2 regions of the Paenalkalicoccus suaedae genome follow, and region 1 is predicted to be linked to the other one. Evidence: a T-box and tRNA genes for the amino acid it is inferred to sense, from the RefSeq annotation. Region 1 holds a T-box; the other holds one or more tRNA genes.

Region 1 (11,305 bases):
ATAAAAGTTTCTGCTTCATCACCATTACCCCTTTCCTCTCTACAACGATACCACTTTTCAACGCTGACGCAAGTATGATGCTAGCTTTTTTTGACAGAAAAAAGGGCTAAGTCATTATTCGTGTGGCTGTCTCGCTGCTTTTTGTAGGATGATGGTGTCGGAGAGACGCTATTTATAGTGGAGCGTCGTGTACGTTGTCTTATGGCGCGTGCATGTTACCTTTCAGGGTGTCATTCTTTTGCACCGCGTGCATTTCCCACCTCGTCGTGTGCATTTCCACCTTAGCTGTCTGCATTCTGCTCCACTCCGCGTGCATTTCCCCTTCCCTCGCCCGCATTCCTCACGACAAAAAAAGGCACCAATATGATCGCATTGGCACCTTCTCTACATTATTTAATTACCGTTACCGTGCATCCACCTTACCGTTACCTATCCTAACTTAGCTAGCTGCTGATCAGATGTTTTACGGCTAAGGTGCTTATGTTGCTTAGCAAACTGACGTAGCTGGCGCTTCATTTTATTCTTTGTCCACGTAAAATCTTCAATTTTCTTATGATTTAAATACGTTGCAAAGAAATCTAAGTGTCCACTTTCAAACCTTGACTCACGAGGTACAACGACAAAATACCGATAGAACGCATCAGATAGCGACATTTCAATGGAAATAAAGTCGCCGTATCGCTCCGAAAGCATGCGATAGTTAGTCTCCCGTAGTTTCGTTAATAAAGACGTTAAAAATAGCTCTTCATTACCGTTTAGTCTAAAACCGCGCTCTTCAAGCGCTACGATAAACGGCTTTAAATCATTATGATAGAACGAATAAGCTTTTCTCATTTCCTTCGTCATCGAAATAGACATGCTGAACGTTCCTTCTGAACGTGCAAATAGCATATTTAATACTGCGCGGTGTACGTCTGGGTGTAATAAAAAGCTTGGGTGAACGGTTGTCAAATACTCACTCACGGCTTGATTTAATAACGTCTGGCTTTCGTGTTTCTGTTTCATATCTTGAAGAGCAGCTTGGCGCTCTAAAGTAGCATATTGGCGAATTCGTTCCTGCGTCTCTTCTGCAAACCGCTCTTTTTTAGCGGTGAATCGTTGTCGTAGCTGTCCTAACATGGTAAAAAACCTCCTAGCATAAAATCTTCCACAAGAAGTGTACCACAGTAAAATTCAGAATAAAACAGACAATTCATTAAAAATCTGTTGCTAATGTGACATGATCATGACAGAAGCCACATTTTAAGCAAATTTGCTTAAAAACAAGGCCTTATTGCATTTTCTATCTAGAAACCGTACAATCGTGTGAGAGCAAATCAAAGGAGCGATTTACGTGAAAGATGTAGTAATTATAGGCGGTGGTCCCTCCGGACTAATGGCAGCAGTCGCGAGTGCGTCTCACGGCGCTAGCGTGCTTTTACTGGATAAAGGCAGTAAGCTCGGGCGCAAGCTAGCTATTTCCGGAGGCGGACGCTGCAACGTGACGAACCGAGTCGATGCCGCTGAAATCATTAAGCACATCCCAGGTAACGGTCGATTTATGTACAGTCCCTTCTCTATCTTTAACAACGAGGATATCATTGCCTTTTTTGAAGGGTTGAATATCCCGTTAAAGGAAGAAGATAACGGCAGAATGTTCCCCGTTAATGATAAAGCGATTGAGGTTGTTCGAGCATTATTAAATAAGATTCGATCGTTAAACGTGGAGATACGCACTAAAACAGAGGTTGCGGACATCCATTATACAGAGGATGCTGTCAGTGCCGTGGAGCTTACGGACGGAGAGTTAATTCAAGCTAAAAACGTGATCGTAGCAGTCGGTGGTATGTCTGTCCCTTACACGGGATCCACTGGCGACGGCTACCCGTGGGCGAAAAAAGCCGGTCACACGATCACCGATTTATACCCGACTGAGGTACCCATCACGATGAGCGACAGCTTTATCCACACGAAGGAGCTTCAAGGGCTCTCCCTTCGCGACGTGCAACTCTCCGTGATCGATCCAAAAAAGGGTAAGCTTATTAAAGCCCATCGCGGCGACATGATTTTCACCCATTTTGGTGTCTCCGGTCCGATCGGCCTGCGCTGTAGCCAGTATGTCATCAAGGCTAAAAAGAAGCATGACGTATCCTCCGTGCCTATGGAGATCGATCTTTTTGTGGACGAAAATGAAGAGACACTATTCCAGAGATTGAATAAAGTGATTCAATCAGAGCCTAAGAAAGCCGTTAAGAATGCGCTATCCGGCTTTGCTCCGGAACGATTAATGCCGATTCTTTTAAAGAATGCTTCTATTGATGGCATGACTGTATGCACGGAGCTTGGTCACGATAAAATACGTGCATTAGCAAAAGCGATGAAGCACATTGAGCTGACAGCAACCGGTACCTTGTCGATTGAGAAAGCATTCGTAACTGGCGGTGGCGTCAGCGTGAAAGAAGTCTACCCAAAACGAATGGAATCCAAAATGAAGCAAGGCCTCTTCTTTTGCGGAGAAGTCATGGATCTGCACGGATACACTGGTGGATATAATATTACCGTCGCCTTCTCCACTGGCTATACGGCTGGGAAAGCTGCAGCGGAGCGGTGTGCGGTAGAAGGAAATGAAGTCGTGCAATAGATAGAGTAGTAAGGTGAGGCTGGAAAAGCGCGAGTAAGCTGTTCCAGCTTTTTTTGTTGGTGGCGATGGGTGTTGGCTGGGGGGATTATCCGGTTATGGCCTTCGATTTTCCGAAAACTTGGTGTCATCATCCGATTATAGCCTTCAATTATCCGAAAACCTGGTGTCATCATCCGATATAGCCTTCAATTATCCGAAAACCTGGTGTCATTATCCGATTATAGCCTTCGATTATCCGAAAACCTGGTGTCATTATCCGATATAGCCTTCAATTATCCGAAAACTTGGTGTCATTATCCGATTATAGCCTTCGATTATCCGAAAACCTGGTGTCATTATCCGATTATAGCCTTCGATTATCCGAAAACCTGGTGCCATTATCCGATTATGTCCTTCGATTATCCGAAAACTCTCTCTCATTATCCGAAAACACCTCCTGGTTACCCGTTCCCAGTCTATTTATATTCGGCTCTTCATTCACATGAACTTGGTAGCGCAAAAGTTGATTCGCATACCCGCTCCTTGGATGCTACTCCTGACTTTGCATGATTAAATTGAATGGAGTGCCAGCTGTGAAAGGCTTTAACCACTTATTTAAAGACTACGCCCTTTATTGCTAGCTTTCTAGCATCTAAGTAGTTTTTTATTTAAAAAGGCCTTTTCGATTCAAAAACGATTCCACAATTTATAAACCCAACCGTAGGAGACCCGAAGCGGCGGGTGCGAAATACCCGTGTAGCACTTTCGCGCAGTGAAAATCCTTTCGAGCGGCCGCTCAGTTCGGCCGATCGAAAAGCCCTCCCAGCCACACAGGTATGTAGCGCCCGCCGCGCAGGGGCTCCGAAGGTGCCCGCCCTTGACCTTGACCTCCTTCATTCAAACCCCTCAACCTAAAAAACCCCTCACCTCCAACCGGAGACAAGGGGTCAACCACCATATTAATTCGCTACAATATTTACAAGCTTACCAGGAACCGCAATCACCTTACGGATTGTCTTCCCTTCCACTTCTTCTTTTACTTTATCTACGTCAAACGCCGCAGCTTCCAAGTCTTCTTTCGATGCTTCCTTCGCAATTTTAATCTTTGCGCGAAGCTTGCCGTTTACTTGGACAACAACTTCTACCTCATCCTCGACGAGCCATGCATCGTCATGAACAGGCCATGTGCTATGCGTGAGAGATTGACTGTGACCAAGCTTGCTCCATAGCTCCTCTGCTACGTGAGGTGCGACTGGAGAAAGAAGTTTGATGAAGCCTTCAACCTGACTACGAGATAGCTTCTCCTGCTTATAGCCTTCATTAACAAATACCATTAGCTGAGAAATACCCGTGTTAAAGCGAAGTCCTTCGAAGTCCTCCGTTACCTTTTTCACCGTTTGATGATACGTGCGCGACATGTCGTCACTTGTGGCAGCGTCCACGATCGAGTCTTTTAGCTCGCCACTATCTGTTACAAGAAGTCTCCACACGCGGTCAAGGAATCTTCTCGCACCGTCAAGACCGTTCTCACTCCATGCAATCGATGCATCAAGTGGTCCCATAAACATCTCATATAGACGAAGCGTGTCCGCTCCGTGAGAGCGAATAATATCATCCGGATTCACGACGTTTCCTTTTGATTTACTCATCTTCTCATTATTTTCGCCCAAAATCATACCTTGGTTATAAAGCTTTTGGAAAGGCTCTTTAGTTGGCACTACACCGATATCATAAAGCACCTTGTGCCAGAATCGCGCGTAAAGGAGGTGCAAGACAGCGTGCTCCGCTCCACCGATATAAATATCGACAGGCAACCACTTCTCAAGCTTAGCAGGATCTGCTAGCATCTTATCGTTCTTTGGATCAATGTAGCGCAGGTAATACCAACAGCTACCAGCCCATTGAGGCATCGTATTCGTCTCGCGGCGACCCTTCATGCCTGTCTTTGGATCTGTGACGATCAACCACTCTTCGTTGTTCGCAAGCGGCGATTCGCCTGTGCCTGACGGCTTGAATTCGTTCATGTCAGGAAGCGTGAGCGGAAGCTCCTCCTCCGGCACCGTCGTCATCGTGCCATCCTCCCAGTGAATCACTGGAATCGGCTCGCCCCAGTAGCGCTGACGGCTAAAGAGCCAGTCTCTCAAACGATACGTAACCTGACGCTTTCCTTTTTGATTCGACTCTAGCCAATCACACATTGCCGTGATTGCCTCTTCATTCTTCAGCCCATTGAGAAAATCGGAGTTTACGTGCTCTCCATCACCTGCATAAGCTTCTTCTTGTACGTCTCCGCCAGCAACAACCTCTACAATCGGCAAGTCGAACACTTTAGCAAACTCGTTGTCACGCTCATCGTGACCAGGGACCGCCATAATAGCGCCAGTTCCGTAGTTAACAAGAACGTAGTCAGCAATCCAGACAGGAACATTTTCACCTGTGACAGGGTGAACCGCATAGCCACCTGTGAAGACACCTGTTTTTTCTTTCGCAAGCTCGGTACGCTCTAGGTCACTCTTCGTTGCTACCTGCTTTTGATATGCTTCGACAGCATCACGTTGCTCGTCTGTTGTAAGCACGTCAACAAGGGAATGCTCAGGAGCAAGCACTAAATACGTAGCACCAAATAGCGTGTCAGGACGTGTTGTAAAGACCGTGATCGTCTTTTCAGCAGAAGGAACGTGGAAGTCTACATCCGCGCCTTCTGAACGGCCGATCCAGTTGCGCTGCATATCTTTAAGGCTCTCCGGCCAATCAAGATCGTCAAGATCCGCAAGCAAGCGATCACCATACTCCGTGATCTTAAGCATCCATTGCTTCATCGGACGGCGCTCTACGGGATGTCCGCCACGCTCACTCTTACCATCAATGACTTCTTCGTTGGCAAGTACCGTACCAAGGGCCGGACACCAGTTAACGGCAACCTCATCGACGTACGCAAGTCCTTTGTTATAAAGCTGGATGAAAATCCACTGTGTCCACTTATAGTAATCCTCGTCCGTTGTATTCACTTCGCGCTCCCAATCATAGGAGAAGCCAAGCTCTTTAATTTGACGTCTGAATGTGTCCACGTTTTGCTTCGTGAATTCACGTGGGTGATTCCCTGTATCAAGCGCGTACTGCTCAGCTGGTAATCCAAACGCATCCCATCCCATTGGGTGAAGGACGTTGTAGCCTTGCATACGCTTCATGCGTGCTAAAATATCCGTTGCTGTATATCCTTCAGGGTGTCCAACGTGAAGGCCTGCACCTGATGGATATGGGAACATATCTAGTGCATAAAAATTCTTCTTTGCTGGATCCTCTTCTGTTTTAAACGTATGATGTTCCTCCCAATACGATTGCCACTTTGACTCAATTTTTTCGTGATGAAAAGCCACTGTCATTACCTCCTCAAAATATAAAAAAACCTCCATCCCAAATATACATAAGGGACGAGAGGTTTAAAATCCTTCCCGCGGTACCACCCACGATTAGCGTCACGACGCTCACTCAACACCAATAACGCTGGTTAGACGGCGCACATGCGCACTCAAAGGTGAGTTCGACCATTCGCACTGTTAACTCTCACCACCCGTTAACTCTCTGAAGAAGCGCGACATGCCTACTATTCCTTCTCAACGTTCTTTCGTTATACGTAATGCTATTGTATGCATGTATAAAGCGTGTGTCAAGACGCCTCCTTCTCTTCTCGCTGAAAGTCGATATGCGGAACGCCGCGATCAAATAGCTTTGTCGTAATAAATGGGATAATAAATAAGAAGAGAATCACGTAAAACAAGATCTGCATCCCAAACGTATCTGCCATAAATCCACCGAATAAAGGACCAATTAGTCGTCCACCAGTCGCGATACTATTGACAATGCCCTGATAAAATCCAGCCTTCCCCTCTGGTGCTAGCTGGTGTGCAATCGTTGGGATCGCAGGCCAGACAAACATTTCCCCAATCGTTAAAATAATCATAGCCACAACAAAGCCCGTAAATACCTCTGTTTGAGAAAGCACCGCGTACGCTGCCATAAAGATGACTAGTCCTACGTAAATCTGCGCCTTTAATGAATGCACATACCGCTCTACGAAGAAGCGAATCAGCGGCTGACAAAGAATAATCATCAGACCGTTAATCGTCCAAAGTAAGCTGTAGCTACTAAGTGGAATGCCGACCTCTTGTGTGAACGCAGCGATCGTCGACGCCCACTGTGTATACGCAATCCAACAAATTAAGAAGCCAATGCACAAAATGGCAAGCGCATGAAAGCGACGCTTATGCTCAATCTTCTCTGCTTGTTCAAAAACATTCGTAGCGCGTCCCTTTAAGGTACCACTTTCTAAGTTTCTGAAAAAAACGAGAGCGAGTATTAAAAAGACGGCGTACATCAGACCATTGCCTAAAAAGACAAAATCAAAGCGAAAGCTCGCTAACAGACCGCCAAGCGCCGCCCCTAATGCAACGCCAACGTTTTGAGAAACGTACATCGCATTGAATGGTCGTCTGCCCCCCTCCGGCCAAACGGCCCCAGCCATGGCATACATACAAGGGATTACCATCCCACCGCCGAAGCCAATTAACACGAGACAAATCACGTATGCAGGAAACGATTCATAGTTAACGGCTAACGTGAACGCACTCATCATCGCAATTCCCGTACCCATCACCATCGTTTTGAAACCACCAATAAAATCAAACAGCTTGCCACCAATTAAGTTACCGATAATCCCGGCTGCAGCGTTTATCATTAGTACAACTCCTGCGGCAGTAAGAGATCTGCCAAGCTCCTCACTCATGTAAATCGTGTTAAGAGGCCATAAAAAAGATGCCCCCGTTATATTAATAGACATGCCAATAATTAATATCCATATCGCCCTAGGCATAAAAAAACTCCTTAATCATTTAGACTCTCTAACTAAGTGTAGTAGATTATCTACAAAACAACAATAAGATTCCTTCGCAAATCCTGTTTTGTCATAGTATAATCGTAGTTCATTAGTTTATAAGGATCGGAAGGTGTTACATAGATGATTGATTTACGCAGTGATACGGTCACAAAACCAAACGAAACGCTTAGAAGGCTTATGGCCGAAGCAGATGTCGGAGATGACGTTTATGGAGAGGATCCGTCCGTCAATGAGCTAGAGCGATACGTAGCAGAGCTCGTGCAAAAGGAATCCTCTCTCTTTGTCACAAGCGGCACGCAAGGGAATCAGGCTGCGATCCTGGCTCACACAAGACCAGGCGACGAGATTATTATGGATCGCGATGCGCACGTCTTCATTTACGAAGGCGCCGCGATGTCTGTGTTTGCTGGTGTTCAGGCGATGAGTCTCCCTCACACGAATGGCGAGATGAATCTAGATGAAGTAGAGCGCTCCATTCGCTCAGACGATATTCATTTCCCTGAGACAGGCTTGATTTGGCTCGAAAATACGCATAACCGCGGTGGTGGAGCTGTCTTATCTCTCTCTTATATGAAGGAGCTTTATACTTTAGCTCAACGATACGAGATTCCCGTCCATATGGATGGCGCTCGTTTATTTAACGCTGCTGCGAGTTTACAGGTCGAACCGTCCGAGATCACGCAGTATGTCGATACGGTTCAATTTTGTTTATCAAAAGGGCTAGGTGCTCCTGTTGGATCGATGCTCGCAGGCCCCGCCCCGTTTATTAAACGCGCCCGTAAAGTCCGCAAAATGCTCGGTGGTGGCTTAAGACAAGCAGGCGTGTTAGCAGCACCTGGTCTTTATGCCTTAAAGCACCATCGCGAACAGCTTCATGTCGACCATCAGCATGCACAGAAAATCGCGGAGGCTTTACGTACATGGACTGATTTAACAATTGATCACGAGGTGCAAACAAATATTGTCGTGGCAAACGTCGCACCTTCTAAACGATCTGTTCATGAATGGGTCGATCTCTTTGAAGAAAAAGGCGTTCGTATTATTCCTTATAAAGCCGGTTCTCTTCGTTTCACAACAAACAGAGATGTTTCGAAAGAAGATATTGAGCAAGTCATTAAGGTCATTCAGGAGCTTGGTGCTTCATGATCCCAGCTCACATGACAGATGGTAAGCGGTACTACACATGGAACCAGCACTTAAAGGAACACTTCGGTCACAAGATCATGAAGATTCCTTTAGACGCTGGCTTCGATTGCCCGAATCGGGATGGCAAAGTTGCACATGGAGGTTGTACGTTTTGTAGCGTTCGAGGCTCAGGTGACTTTGCTGGAGATCGAGAATTTGATGTTGTCACGCAGTTTCATGACGTCAAAGAACGCATGCATCGCAAATGGCCAAAAGCGAAGTACATTGGTTATTTTCAGGCCTACACAAATACGTATGCACCAGTTGAGGTTTTAAAAGAAAAGTTCGAGCCAATTCTAGCTCAGGAAGGCGTCGTCGGTCTTGCGATTGCAACGAGACCCGACTGTTTACCTCCTGACGTTGTCGATTATTTAGCCGAGTTAAATAAGCGAACTTATTTATGGGTCGAGCTCGGTTTACAAACCGCTCACGATAAAACAGGTCGCATCATTAATCGCGCACACGACTTCGATTGCTATAAAGAGGGCGTTGCTAAGCTCCGCGCTCATAACATTCGCATTTGTTCCCACATCATTAATGGCCTTCCCCTCGAGACACACGAGATGATGCTTGAGACAGCTCATGAGGTCGCAAAGCTTGACGTACAAGGCATTAAAATTCATCTTTTACACCTGTTGAAAAAAACGGCCATGGTGAAGCAATACGAGAAAGGCCTTGTGGATTTGATGGAGCTTGAGGAATATGTGTCGCTCGTTTGCGATCAGCTCGAAGTGTTACCTCCCGATATGATGATTCACCGCCTAACTGGAGACGGTCCCGCTGATCTTTTAATCGGTCCGATGTGGAGCATGCAAAAGTGGAGTGCTTTAAACGCAATTGATGCAGAGCTTAAGAAGCGCAACAGCTATCAAGGCAAATTTTACTCGAGGTGAACAAGTATGATTGAACGAATTATTCCTTTTACTCGCTCCTTATTAACGCAAGTTTTAACAAAGGATAGCATTGTTGTAGACGGAACGGCTGGTAACGGACACGACACGTTGTTTCTCGCCGAAAACGCCAAGCACGTATATAGCTTTGATATTCAACAAGAAGCAATCTTGAGCACGGAAGCAAAGCTTAAAGCCGCAAAGCTTCGAGAGCGCGTCACGTTGATTCACGATGGTCACGAGAAATTCGCTTCCTACGTCAGTGAAGCTGAAATTGACGCCGCCATTTTTAACTTAGGCTATTTGCCTGGGAGCGATAAGTCTGTCATCACACTTGCTGACACGACACTTAAGGCAGTAGAAGATATGTTAGCTGCATTGAAGCGCGGTGGACTATTGATATTAGTTGTCTACTACGGGCATGATGGCGGTAAAGAAGAAAAAGAAGAGCTGTTACAGTATGTCGAGGCACTGCCGCAAAAGCAGTATGATGTGCTTCGATATGGTTTTATCAACCAAAAGAACGATCCACCTTTTTTATTAGCTATTGGGAAGAAGTAAGTGCTTGGATAAGCTTTAGCCGTTTGTGAATAGGGATTAGGATAGAAGAAGTAGCTGACATTGCTGATGTTGGCTACTTTTTTTGTGGGGTGTGGTTGGAGGAATGAGTTTATCGCGGGTTAGTGCTCGAACCGCGTATATTTTCACTTCAACCGCGCGAATATCCCCTCCGACTGCGTATCCTGTAATTAATCGCGCATCTTGATGGGGTTATTGCGCGAGTTGATGCTCGAACTGCGCGAGTTTTTACCCCAACCGCGCGACTATCACCTTCGACTGCGTATCCTGAAATTATTCGCGCGTCTTGATGGGGTTATTGCGCAAGTTGATGCCCGAACCGCGCGAGTTTCCACCTCAATCGCGCGACTATCACCTCCGACTGCGTATCCTGTAATTAATCGCGCATCTTGATGGGGTTATTGCGCAAGTTGATGCCCGAAACGCGCGAGTTTCCACCTCAATCGCGCGAATATCCCCTTCGACTGCGTATCCTGTAATTAATCGCGCATCTTGATGGGGTTATTGCGCGAGTTGATGCTCGAACTGCGCGAGTTTTTACCCCAACCGCGCGACTATCACCTTCGACTGCGTATCCTGAAATTATTCGCGCATCTTGATGGGGTTATTGCGCAAGTTGATGCCCGAACCGCGCGAGTTTCCACCTCAATCGCGCGAATATCCCCTTCGACTGCGTATATCCAAATCACCAGAGCTCACTCAGCACCACCTCTCGCCCATCCAATCAACAAAAAAGAGGACAAGACAAACGCACAACACGTTTGTCTCCCCCCTCTAACCTATCCTCAAAAACCTTCTCTCCTAAACGCTAGCTGCGTCGTAACAAACCCCATCATATGAGCAAATACCAAATGTCTCTCTGGCTCATTTAAGACCTCATGATATAAATTCGGCCACTCTTTATAGTGCTTGTCTAACACATCCACCTGATTAAACCAATCCTTCACGCTATACTTATCCACAATCTTATCTGTCCCACCCTGCATGATATATAGCGGCACTTCTGGGAACAATTCCGTATTTTCATGGACATAGTTGATAGAGGATGTCAATTCGCGATACCAACGCACACTAACCTTTTTAATCATAAGCTCGTCGCTCGCGTCTCGATCGTTCATCCATTTGTCTCGAGTACCCGATCCTGCTTCTAGATTTGTT
Region 2 (11,305 bases), 1.4 Mb from region 1:
AAATAAGCTAGGGCAACGCTTTTATGCAGATGTCATTATGGAAATGGATACGAAAAAACCTGGTAAAACAGATGATCTAGATGACACGGTTAACTATGCGTTAGTATATGAAACTGCGAAAGAAGTGTTAGAAGGTGATCCTGTAAAGCTTGTCGAGACGTTGACAGATAAGCTATCTCGTCTCATTTTAGAACGCTTTGAGCTCGTTCAAGCCGTGACGGTTAAAATTACAAAGCCAGATCCGCCCATTCCAGGTCACTATGACTCCGTAGCAGTAGAGGTTCGTCGCGAACGAGGATTTGAAGAGCTGTGAAAAAAGAAATAACGGCGTACATTAGCATAGGCTCAAATATAGGGGATCGGGCTCAAGAGCTGAGATCCTCTATTGACTATTTAAACGAGCACGACTGTGTTCGTGTCACAAAAGAATCCTCTATCTATGAGACAGCTCCCGTTGGCGTTACGGATCAACCAGAGTTTTTAAATATGGTCGTGGAGATACATACATCACTTCGTCCACTCGACCTTTTAGCGTACACGCAGTCTATTGAGAAGCGGATGGGAAGAGAACGTAAGGAAAAGTGGGGGCCGCGCACGATAGACCTTGACATTTTGCTGTTTAGCAACGAGAATATTGAGTTGGAATCATTAAAAGTCCCTCACCCTCGCATGAATGAGCGGGGATTTGTTCTTATACCCCTTCAGGAAATCGCACCAGGCCTACGTTATCCAGATGGGGCCAGCATTGAGGCAGACATTCACGAATTAACAGATAAAGAAGGTGTGAGAAAGTGGAAGAGCAACTTTGGGGGAGACGTATAAGAGCGTTTCGCAAACTAAAGGGCATGACGCAAGAAGATCTCGCTTCTAAGGTCGGTGTCTCTGTATCGGTATTAGGAGATGTAGAGCGTGGCGTACGAATGCCAGAAGAAAAGCTATTAAAACAAGTTACGAAAACACTAGGTGTCACATATGCGGAGTTTACCTCTATTAAGTAATGGAATAAATCGTTTATACTTATAGATGACAAAGCATTATTTGAGAAGGGGCTGTCTAACGACCTGATAAGACAGTCCCTTCTTAATAAAGATATGGTTGAAGGACGTCTGAATAAGAACGACGTTTATTTATTGAAGGAGCTGATGAAGGTGAGTCAAGAATTCGAATCCACGGACCAACTGCAGGTGCGTCGTGAAAAACTACAAAACCTATTAGATTTAGGGATCGATCCATTCGGTGCCAAGTTTGAGCGTAGTCACGCTGCAAAAGACATCCTTGAATCCTATGGTGAAATGGAGAAGGAAGCATTAGAAGAAAAGGCGGTTGACGTTACAATCGCAGGGCGAATGATGACAAAGCGAGGCAAAGGGAAAGCTGGTTTTGCTCATATTCAAGATCTAACTGGTCAAATCCAACTGTATGTTCGTAAAGATGCAGTAGGAGACGAGCAATATGATCTTTTCACACGCGCAGATATTGGAGACATTGTCGGAGTAAAGGGACAAATCTTCAAAACAAAGGTTGGAGAGCTGTCTATTAAAGTACAAGACCTTCAAATGCTGTCTAAGTCATTGCGTCCACTTCCTGACAAGTATCATGGCTTAAAGGATGTCGAGCAACGTTATAGACAGCGTTACGTGGATCTTATTATGAATCCAGAGGTGCGCGATACATTCGTTACTCGTAGCCGCATTCTTCAGTCTATGCGCCGTTACCTAGACGACCAAGGCTTCTTAGAGGTAGAAACACCAACGATGCATTCCATCCCTGGCGGAGCTTCTGCGCGCCCATTTGTTACACATCATAATGCGCTAGATATGACGTTGTACATGCGTATTGCTATTGAATTGCACCTGAAGCGGCTTATTGTCGGTGGCCTAGAGAAGGTATATGAAATCGGCCGTGTTTTCCGCAACGAGGGTGTATCTACACGACACAACCCAGAGTTTACGATGATCGAGCTTTATGAGGCGTATGCAGACTACGAGGACATTATGGCTCTTACAGAAAATCTAGTGGCGCATATTGCGAATGACGTACATGGATCTACGAAGGTAGTCTATAATGACGTAGAAATTGATTTAACACCGAAATGGACAAGACTTCATATGGTAGATGCTATTAAAGAAGAGACAGGTGTAGACTTCTGGCAACAAATGACCGATGAAGAAGCGCGTGCATTAGCAAAAGAACACAAGGTACCTGTTAAAGATACGATGAAGTTTGGCCACGTAGTCAATGAGTTCTTCGAAATGTTTGTAGAAGAAAAGCTTATTCAGCCTACATTCATATATGGACACCCATTAGATATTTCTCCTTTGGCGAAGAAAAATGAAGAGGACCCTCGCTTTACGGATCGTTTCGAACTATTTATTGTAGGTCGCGAGCATGCGAATGCATTTACAGAGCTTAATGACCCAATTGATCAGCGCGCAAGATTCGAAGCGCAGCTCGTTGAACGTGAACAAGGTGATGATGAAGCACACATGATGGACGAAGACTTTGTAGAAGCACTTGAATACGGGATGCCTCCAACAGGTGGTTTAGGGATCGGTATCGATCGTCTCGTTATGCTGCTAACAAATTCTCCATCTATTAGAGACGTTCTTCTCTTCCCTCAAATGAGAAACCGCGAAGGCGAAGAGTAAGAGTCACGTTAGTAAAAGCGCGTCCTGGCTCTCGCCGGACGCGCTTTTATTCTTTAGAAAGAAGAGTTATATGTCATGAGGAATTCATTCAGTTTAAAGAAAAAATAATTGTTTTAAACTTTTTTTAAAAAATGTATTGCCAAAGAAACAGTTATCGTGATATATTATTTCTTGTCGCCGAGACAACACGACGACGAAAGACAAACACAGAAAAAACTTTTTAAAAAAGTTATTGACTCGATTAAGAGGCTGTGTTAATCTAATAAAGTCGCCAAAACGAGCGGCAAGCAAGAAATTGCTCTTTGAAAACTAAACAAAAGACGAAGCGAAGGAATTAAAAGAGATGAAAACCATCTCGTCAATTTTTTTTAAATGAAGAACCTAGTTCTTCAAAATGAATCGCTAGATTCGTTGTTCGAGTTTACTCGAACGTTAGTCAGAAGTTCAAACTTCGACGATTTATCGGAGAGTTTGATCCTGGCTCAGGACGAACGCTGGCGGCATGCCTAATACATGCAAGTCGAGCGCAGGAAGCATCACGATCTCTTCGGAGTGAATGATGTGGAATGAGCGGCGGACGGGTGAGTAACACGTGGGCAACCTGCCCTGTAGACTGGGATAACTTCGGGAAACCGAAGCTAATACCGGATAATCAAAGGAACCGCATGGTTCCCTTGTAAAAGTTGGGTTTTACCTAACACTACAGGATGGGCCCGCGGCGCATTAGCTAGTTGGTAAGGTAATGGCTTACCAAGGCGACGATGCGTAGCCGACCTGAGAGGGTGATCGGCCACACTGGGACTGAGACACGGCCCAGACTCCTACGGGAGGCAGCAGTAGGGAATCATCCGCAATGGGCGAAAGCCTGACGGTGCAATGCCGCGTGAACGATGAAGGTCTTCGGATCGTAAAGTTCTGTTATGAGGGAAGAACAAGTGCCGCACGAATAGACCGGCACCTTGACGGTACCTCACGAGAAAGCCCCGGCTAACTACGTGCCAGCAGCCGCGGTAATACGTAGGGGGCAAGCGTTGTCCGGAATTATTGGGCGTAAAGCGCGCGCAGGCGGTCTCTTAAGTCTGATGTGAAAGCCCACGGCTCAACCGTGGAGGGTCATTGGAAACTGGGAGACTTGAGTGTAAGAGAGGAAAGTGGAATTCCATGTGTAGCGGTGAAATGCGTAGATATATGGAGGAACACCAGTGGCGAAGGCGACTTTCTGGCTTACAACTGACGCTGAGGCGCGAAAGCGTGGGGAGCAAACAGGATTAGATACCCTGGTAGTCCACGCCGTAAACGATGAGTGCTAGGTGTTAGGGGTTTCGATGCCCTTAGTGCCGAAGTTAACACATTAAGCACTCCGCCTGGGGAGTACGGCCGCAAGGCTGAAACTCAAAGGAATTGACGGGGGCCCGCACAAGCAGTGGAGCATGTGGTTTAATTCGAAGCAACGCGAAGAACCTTACCAGGTCTTGACATCCTCTGCCACTCCTAGAGATAGGACGTTCCCCTTCGGGGGACAGAGTGACAGGTGGTGCATGGTTGTCGTCAGCTCGTGTCGTGAGATGTTGGGTTAAGTCCCGCAACGAGCGCAACCCTTGACCTTAGTTGCCAGCATTTAGTTGGGCACTCTAAGGTGACTGCCGGTGACAAACCGGAGGAAGGTGGGGACGACGTCAAATCATCATGCCCCTTATGACCTGGGCTACACACGTGCTACAATGGATGGTACAAAGGGCAGCAAAACCGCGAGGTTGAGCAAATCCCATTAGCCATTCTCAGTTCGGATTGTAGGCTGCAACTCGCCTACATGAAGCCGGAATTGCTAGTAATCGCGGATCAGCATGCCGCGGTGAATACGTTCCCGGGCCTTGTACACACCGCCCGTCACACCACGAGAGTTTGTAACACCCGAAGTCGGTGAGGTAACCTTTATGGAGCCAGCCGCCGAAGGTGGGACAGATGATTGGGGTGAAGTCGTAACAAGGTATCCCTACCGGAAGGTGGGGATGGATCACCTCCTTTCTAAGGAGCATTAAGCTCAATCGAACTTCGCATTCGATCCTTTTGTTTAGTTTTGAGAGGGTAAGCCTCTCCGGAAGAACCCCTTGTGGGGTCTATTCCGAGTTGACCTTTGAAAACTGGATAGTAAGAACATGTAGAAAAGAATCACCGGAAAATCAATCCGTTTGGAAACAAACGAAAGGTTTTTCCGAGTGTCTTAGAAGATAGCCAAGAAGTAAAACGACGTCCTAACAGTAAGTTAGGTTAAGCGAATAAGGGCGCACGGTGGATACCTTGGCACTAGGAGCCGATGAAGGACGGGACGAACACCGATATGCTTCGGGGAGCTGTAAGTAAGCGTTGATCCGGAGATTTCCGAATGGGGGAACCCACTACCCGTAATGGGGTAGGATCCATATCTGAATCCATAGGATATGAGAAGGCAGACCCAGGGAACTGAAACATCTTAGTACCTGGAGGAAGAGAAAGCAAATGCGATTTCCTTAGTAGCGGCGAGCGAAACGGAATTAGCCCAAACCAAAAGGCTTGCCTTTTGGGGTTGTAGGACATTCCATACGGAGTAAGAAAGAGAGAGTCTAGACGAAGCGATCTGGAAAGATCCGCGGTACAAGGTAACAGCCCTGTAGTCAAAAGACTCCCTCCTCCGGAGTGTATCCTGAGTACGGCGGGACACGTGAAACCCCGTCGGAATCTGGGAGGACCATCTCCCAAGGCTAAATACTCCCTAGTGACCGATAGTGAACCAGTACCGTGAGGGAAAGGTGAAAAGCACCCCGAGAGGGGAGTGAAAGAGATCTTGAAACCGTGTGCCTACAAGTAGTTGGAGCCCGTTAATGGGTGACAGCGTGCCTTTTGTAGAATGAACCGGCGAGTTACGATTACGTGCAAGGTTAAGTTGAAGAGACGGAGCCGCAGCGAAAGCGAGTCTGAATAGGGCGACATAGTACGTGGTTGTAGACCCGAAACCGGGTGATCTACCCATGTCCAGGGTGAAGTCCAGGTAACACTGGATGGAGGCCCGAACCCACGCACGTTGAAAAGTGCGGGGATGAGGTGTGGGTAGGGGTGAAATGCCAATCGAACTCGGAAATAGCTGGTTCTCCCCGAAATAGCTTTAGGGCTAGCCTCGAGGGAAGAGTATTGGAGGTAGAGCACTGATTGGACTAGGGGTCCCCACAGGATTACCGAATTCAGTCAAACTCCGAATGCCAATTACTTATCCTCGGGAGTCAGACTGCGAGTGCTAAGATCCGTAGTCAAAAGGGAAACAGCCCAGACCATCAGCTAAGGTCCCAAAGTATACGTTAAGTGGAAAAGGATGTGGAGTTGCTTAGACAACCAGGATGTTGGCTTAGAAGCAGCCATCATTGAAAGAGTGCGTAATAGCTCACTGGTCGAGTGACTCTGCGCCGAAAATGTACCGGGGCTAAACGTATCACCGAAGCTATGGATTAACACCTTGGTGTTAATGGTAGGGGAGCGTTCCAAGGGCTGCGAAGCAAGACCGGAAGGACTTGTGGAGCGCTTGGAAGTGAGAATGCCGGTATGAGTAGCGAAAAGAGGGGTGAGAATCCCCTCCGTCGAAAGCCTAAGGGTTCCTGAGGAAGGCTCGTCCACTCAGGGTTAGTCGGGACCTAAGCCGAGGCCGAAAGGCGTAGGCGATGGCAAACAGGTTGATATTCCTGTACCACCACGCTTTTGTTTGAGCAATGGGGGGACGCAGGAAGGTAGGGAATGCGCACGATTGGAAGTGTGCGCTGAAGCAGTGAGGCTGGTAGATAGGCAAATCCGTCTACCGTAAGGTTGAGCTGTGATCACGAGCGAAATTTAGTAGCGAAGTTCCCGATCCTACACTGCCAAGAAAAGCCTCTAGTGAGAAAGCTGGTGCCCGTACCGCAAACCGACACAGGTAGGCGGGAAGAGAATTCTAAGACGCGCGGGAGAACTCTCGTTAAGGAACTCGGCAAAATGACTCCGTAACTTCGGGAGAAGGAGTGCTCTATTAGGGTGCAAGCCCGAGAGAGCCGCAGTGAATAGGCCCAAACGACTGTTTATCAAAAACACAGGTCTCTGCGAAGCCGCAAGGCGAAGTATAGGGGCTGACACCTGCCCGGTGCTGGAAGGTTAAGAGGAGGGGTTATCCCTTACGGGAGAAGCTCTGAATTGAAGCCCCAGTAAACGGCGGCCGTAACTATAACGGTCCTAAGGTAGCGAAATTCCTTGTCGGGTAAGTTCCGACCCGCACGAAAGGTGCAACGATTTGGGCACTGTCTCAACGAGAGACCCGGTGAAATTATATTACCTGTGAAGATGCAGGTTACCGCGACAGGACGGAAAGACCCCATGGAGCTTTACTGTAGCTTGATATTGGATGTTGGAACAGCTTGTACAGGATAGGTAGGAGCCTTGGAAACCGGAGCGCTAGCTTCGGTGGAGGCATTGGTGGGATACTACCCTGGCTGTTTTGACATTCTAACCTCGAACCGTGATCCGGTTCAGGGACAGTGTCAGGTGGGCAGTTTGACTGGGGCGGTCGCCTCCTAAAAAGTAACGGAGGCGCCCAAAGGTTCCCTCAGAATGGTTGGAAATCATTCGCAGAGTGCAAAGGCATAAGGGAGCTTGACTGCGAGACATACAGGTCGAGCAGGGACGAAAGTCGGGCTTAGTGATCCGGCGGCACCGTATGGAAGGGCCGTCGCTCAACGGATAAAAGCTACCCTGGGGATAACAGGCTAATCTCTCCCAAGAGTCCACATCGACGGGGAGGTTTGGCACCTCGATGTCGGCTCGTCGCATCCTGGGGCTGAAGTAGGTCCCAAGGGTTGGGCTGTTCGCCCATTAAAGCGGCACGCGAGCTGGGTTCAGAACGTCGTGAGACAGTTCGGTCCCTATCCGTCGCGGGCGTTGGAAATTTGAGAGGAGCTGTCCTTAGTACGAGAGGACCGGGATGGACACACCGCTGGTGTACCAGTTGTTCCGCCAGGAGCATAGCTGGGTAGCTACGTGTGGACGGGATAAGTGCTGAAAGCATCTAAGCATGAAGCCCCCCTCAAGATGAGATTTCCCATCACTTATAGTGAGTAAGATCCCTTAGAGATGATGAGGTAGATAGGTCTCGTGTGGAAGCATAGCGATATGCGGAGCTGAGAGATACTAATCGATCGAGGGCTTAACCAAGATATATAGTTTTACAGAAGGCGTCAACTAAGACGATTCTTCTTCTACATGTTCACTATCCAGTTTTGAAAGGTCAACGACCTTTATCTTTCTTGATTCGCATAGCGGAGCAAGAAATCATAGTCTAGTGACGATAGCAGAGAGGTCACACCCGTTCCCATGCCGAACACGGAAGTTAAGCTCTCTAGCGCCGATGGTAGTTGGGGGCTGTCCCCCTGTGAGAGTAGGACGTTGCTGGGCTTTATATGGAGGATTAGCTCAGTTGGGAGAGCACCTGCCTTACAAGCAGGGGGTCGGCGGTTCGAGCCCGTCATCCTCCACCATAAAACTTTTTTAAAATAAATATTGTAATAATCACTTCTTAGTGTTATATTATATGCTGGCCTAGCTCAATTGGTAGAGCAACTGACTTGTAATCAGTAGGTTGGGGGTTCAAGTCCTCTGGCCAGCACCACTAGGAGCCATTAGCTCAGTTGGTAGAGCATCTGACTTTTAATCAGAGGGTCGAAGGTTCGAGTCCTTCATGGCTCACCATAGTTTTATTTTTGCGGGTGTGGCGGAACTGGCAGACGCGCTAGACTTAGGATCTAGTGCCTTCGGGCGTGGGGGTTCGACTCCCTTCACCCGCACCATTTGCGGAAATAGCTCAGTGGTAGAGCACCACCTTGCCAAGGTGGGGGTCGCGGGTTCGAATCCCGTTTTCCGCTCCATACATTATACTGTATGACTGTTACATAACTACCCTTGCCGGGGTGGTGGAATTGGCAGACACACAGGACTTAAAATCCTGCGGTAAGTGATTACCGTGCCGGTTCAAGTCCGGCCCTCGGCACCAATTTTATATGCGCCCGTAGCTCAATTGGATAGAGCGTTTGACTACGGATCAAAAGGTTAGGGGTTCGACTCCTCTCGGGCGCGCCATTATCGGGAAGTAGCTCAGCTTGGTAGAGCACTTGGTTTGGGACCAAGGGGTCGCAGGTTCGAATCCTGTCTTCCCGACCATTTTTTACGGGGCCTTAGCTCAGCTGGGAGAGCGCCTGCTTTGCACGCAGGAGGTCAGCGGTTCGATCCCGCTAGGCTCCACCATTGATCTTTGAAAACTAAACAAAAGACGAAGCGAAGGAATTAAAAGAGATGAAAACCATCTCGTCAATTTTTTTAAATGAAGAACCTAGTTCTTCAAAATGAATCGCTAGATTCGTTGTTCGAGTTTACTCGAATGTTAGTCAGAAGTTCAAACTTCGACGATTTATCGGAGAGTTTGATCCTGGCTCAGGACGAACGCTGGCGGCATGCCTAATACATGCAAGTCGAGCGCAGGAAGCATCACGATCTCTTCGGAGTGAATGATGTGGAATGAGCGGCGGACGGGTGAGTAACACGTGGGCAACCTGCCCTGTAGACTGGGATAACTTCGGGAAACCGAAGCTAATACCGGATAATCAAAGGAACCGCATGGTTCCCTTGTAAAAGTTGGGTTTTACCTAACACTACAGGATGGGCCCGCGGCGCATTAGCTAGTTGGTAAGGTAATGGCTTACCAAGGCGACGATGCGTAGCCGACCTGAGAGGGTGATCGGCCACACTGGGACTGAGACACGGCCAGACTCCTACGGGAGGCAGCAGTAGGGAATCATCCGCAATGGGCGAAAGCCTGACGGTGCAATGCCGCGTGAACGATGAAGGTCTTCGGATCGTAAAGTTCTGTTATGAGGAAGAACAAGTGCCGCACGAATAGACCGGCACCTTGACGGTACCTCACGAGAAAGCCCCGGCTAACTACGTGCCAGCAGCCGCGGTAATACGTAGGGGGCAAGCGTTGTCCGGAATTATTGGGCGTAAAGCGCGCGCAGGCGGTCTCTTAAGTCTGATGTGAAAGCCCACGGCTCAACCGTGGAGGGTCATTGGAAACTGGGAGACTTGAGTGTAAGAGAGGAAAGTGGAATTCCATGTGTAGCGGTGAAATGCGTAGATATATGGAGGAACACCAGTGGCGAAGGCGACTTTCTGGCTTACAACTGACGCTGAGGCGCGAAAGCGTGGGGAGCAAACAGGATTAGATACCCTGGTAGTCCACGCTGTAAACGATGAGTGCTAGGTGTTAGGGGTTTCGATGCCCTTAGTGCCGAAGTTAACACATTAAGCACTCCGCCTGGGGAGTACGGCCGCAAGGCTGAAACTCAAAGGAATTGACGGGGGCCCGCACAAGCAGTGGAGCATGTGGTTTAATTCGAAGCAACGCGAAGAACCTTACCAGGTCTTGACATCCTCTGCCACTCCTAGAGATAGGACGTTCCCCTTCGGGGGACAGAGTGACAGGTGGTGCATGGTTGTCGTCAGCTCGTGTCGTGAGATGTTGGGTTAAGTCCCGCAACGAGCGCAACCCTTGACCTTAGTTGCCAGCATTTAGTTGGGCACTCTAAGGTGACTGCCGGTGACAAACCGGAGGAAGGTGGGGACGACGTCAAATCATCATGCCCCTTATGACCTGGGCTACACACGTGCTACAATGGATGGTACAAAGGGCAGCAAAACCGCGAGGTTGAGCAAATCCCATAAAGCCATTCTCAGTTCGGATTGTAGGCTGCAACTCGCCTACATGAAGCCGGAATTGCTAGTAATCGCGGATCAGCATGCCGCGGTGAATACGTTCCCGGGCCTTGTACACACCGCCCGTCACACCACGAGAGTTTGTAACACCCGAAGTCGGTGAGGTAACCTTTATGGAGCCAGCCGCCGAAGGTGGGACAGATGATTGGGGTGAAGTCGTAACAAGGTATCCCTACCGGAAGGTGGGGATGGATCACCTCCTTTCTAAGGAGCATTAAGCTCAATCGAACTTCGCATTCGACCCTTTTGTTTAGTTTTGAGAGATCATCTCTCTAAAAACACTATATTTTTTTGTCAAAATGGGCCTGTAGCTCAGCTGGTTAGAGCGCACGCCTGATAAGCGTGAGGTCGGTGGTTCGAGTCCACTCAGGCCCACCATTTTGCACAAAATTAATTTTTGGGGCCTTAGCTCAGCTGGGAGAGCGCCTGCTTTGCACGCAGGAGGTCAGCGGTTCGATCCCGCTAGGCTCCACCATTGACCTTTGAAAACTGGATAGTAATAAACATGTAGAAAAGAATCACCGGAAAATCAATCCGTTTGGAAACAAACGAAAGGTTTTTCCGAGTGTCTTAGAAGATAGCCAAGAAGTAAAACGACGTCCTAACAGTAAGTTAGGTTAAGCGAATAAGGGCGCACGGTGGATACCTTGGCACTAGGAGCCGATGAAGGACGGGACGAACACCGATATGCTTCGGGGAGCTGTAAGTAAGCGTTGATCCGGAGATTTCCGAATGGGGGAACCCACTACCCGTAATGGGGTAGGATCCATATCTGAATCCATAGGATATGAGAAGGCAGACCCAGGGAACTGAAACATCTTAGTACCTGGAGGAAGAGAAAGCAA

What was found. The T-box of region 1 lies ahead of leuS (leucine--tRNA ligase). A T-box ahead of a tRNA ligase gene usually reads a tRNA of that ligase, here a tRNA-Leu.
Region 2: it has a tRNA-Leu gene. The T-box ahead of leuS (leucine--tRNA ligase) is inferred to sense a tRNA for this amino acid. The anticodon was not compared.

What each region holds. Positions count from the first base shown of each region.
Region 1 is NZ_CP041372.2:2,696,077-2,707,381, forward strand. It holds gene proC (pyrroline-5-carboxylate reductase) at 1-25, opposite strand, end outside; gene FLK61_RS14490 (hypothetical protein) at 430-1,119, opposite strand; gene FLK61_RS14495 (BaiN/RdsA family NAD(P)/FAD-dependent oxidoreductase) at 1,376-2,620, shown strand; gene leuS (leucine--tRNA ligase) at 3,559-5,976, opposite strand; T-box leader at 6,024-6,226, opposite strand; gene FLK61_RS14505 (MDR family MFS transporter) at 6,267-7,469, opposite strand; gene ltaE (low-specificity L-threonine aldolase) at 7,614-8,639, shown strand; gene mnmL (tRNA modification radical SAM protein MnmL/YtqA) at 8,636-9,571, shown strand; gene mnmM (tRNA 5-(aminomethyl)-2-thiouridylate-methyltransferase MnmM) at 9,578-10,129, shown strand; gene FLK61_RS14525 (alpha/beta hydrolase) at 10,933-11,305, opposite strand, start outside.
Region 2 is NZ_CP041372.2:90,205-101,509, forward strand. It holds gene folB (dihydroneopterin aldolase) at 1-313, shown strand, start outside; gene folK (2-amino-4-hydroxy-6-hydroxymethyldihydropteridine diphosphokinase) at 310-822, shown strand; gene FLK61_RS00855 (helix-turn-helix domain-containing protein) at 792-998, shown strand; gene lysS (lysine--tRNA ligase) at 1,143-2,648, shown strand; rRNA gene FLK61_RS00865 (16S ribosomal RNA) at 3,108-4,673, shown strand; rRNA gene FLK61_RS00870 (23S ribosomal RNA) at 4,915-7,850, shown strand; rRNA gene rrf (5S ribosomal RNA) at 7,974-8,090, shown strand; tRNA gene FLK61_RS00880 (tRNA-Val) at 8,098-8,173, shown strand; tRNA gene FLK61_RS00885 (tRNA-Thr) at 8,229-8,304, shown strand; tRNA gene FLK61_RS00890 (tRNA-Lys) at 8,309-8,384, shown strand; tRNA gene FLK61_RS00895 (tRNA-Leu) at 8,398-8,482, shown strand; tRNA gene FLK61_RS00900 (tRNA-Gly) at 8,486-8,560, shown strand; tRNA gene FLK61_RS00905 (tRNA-Leu) at 8,597-8,685, shown strand; tRNA gene FLK61_RS00910 (tRNA-Arg) at 8,695-8,771, shown strand; tRNA gene FLK61_RS00915 (tRNA-Pro) at 8,776-8,852, shown strand; tRNA gene FLK61_RS00920 (tRNA-Ala) at 8,861-8,936, shown strand; rRNA gene FLK61_RS00925 (16S ribosomal RNA) at 9,100-10,664, shown strand; tRNA gene FLK61_RS00930 (tRNA-Ile) at 10,762-10,838, shown strand; tRNA gene FLK61_RS00935 (tRNA-Ala) at 10,860-10,935, shown strand; rRNA gene FLK61_RS00940 (23S ribosomal RNA) at 11,076-11,305, shown strand, end outside.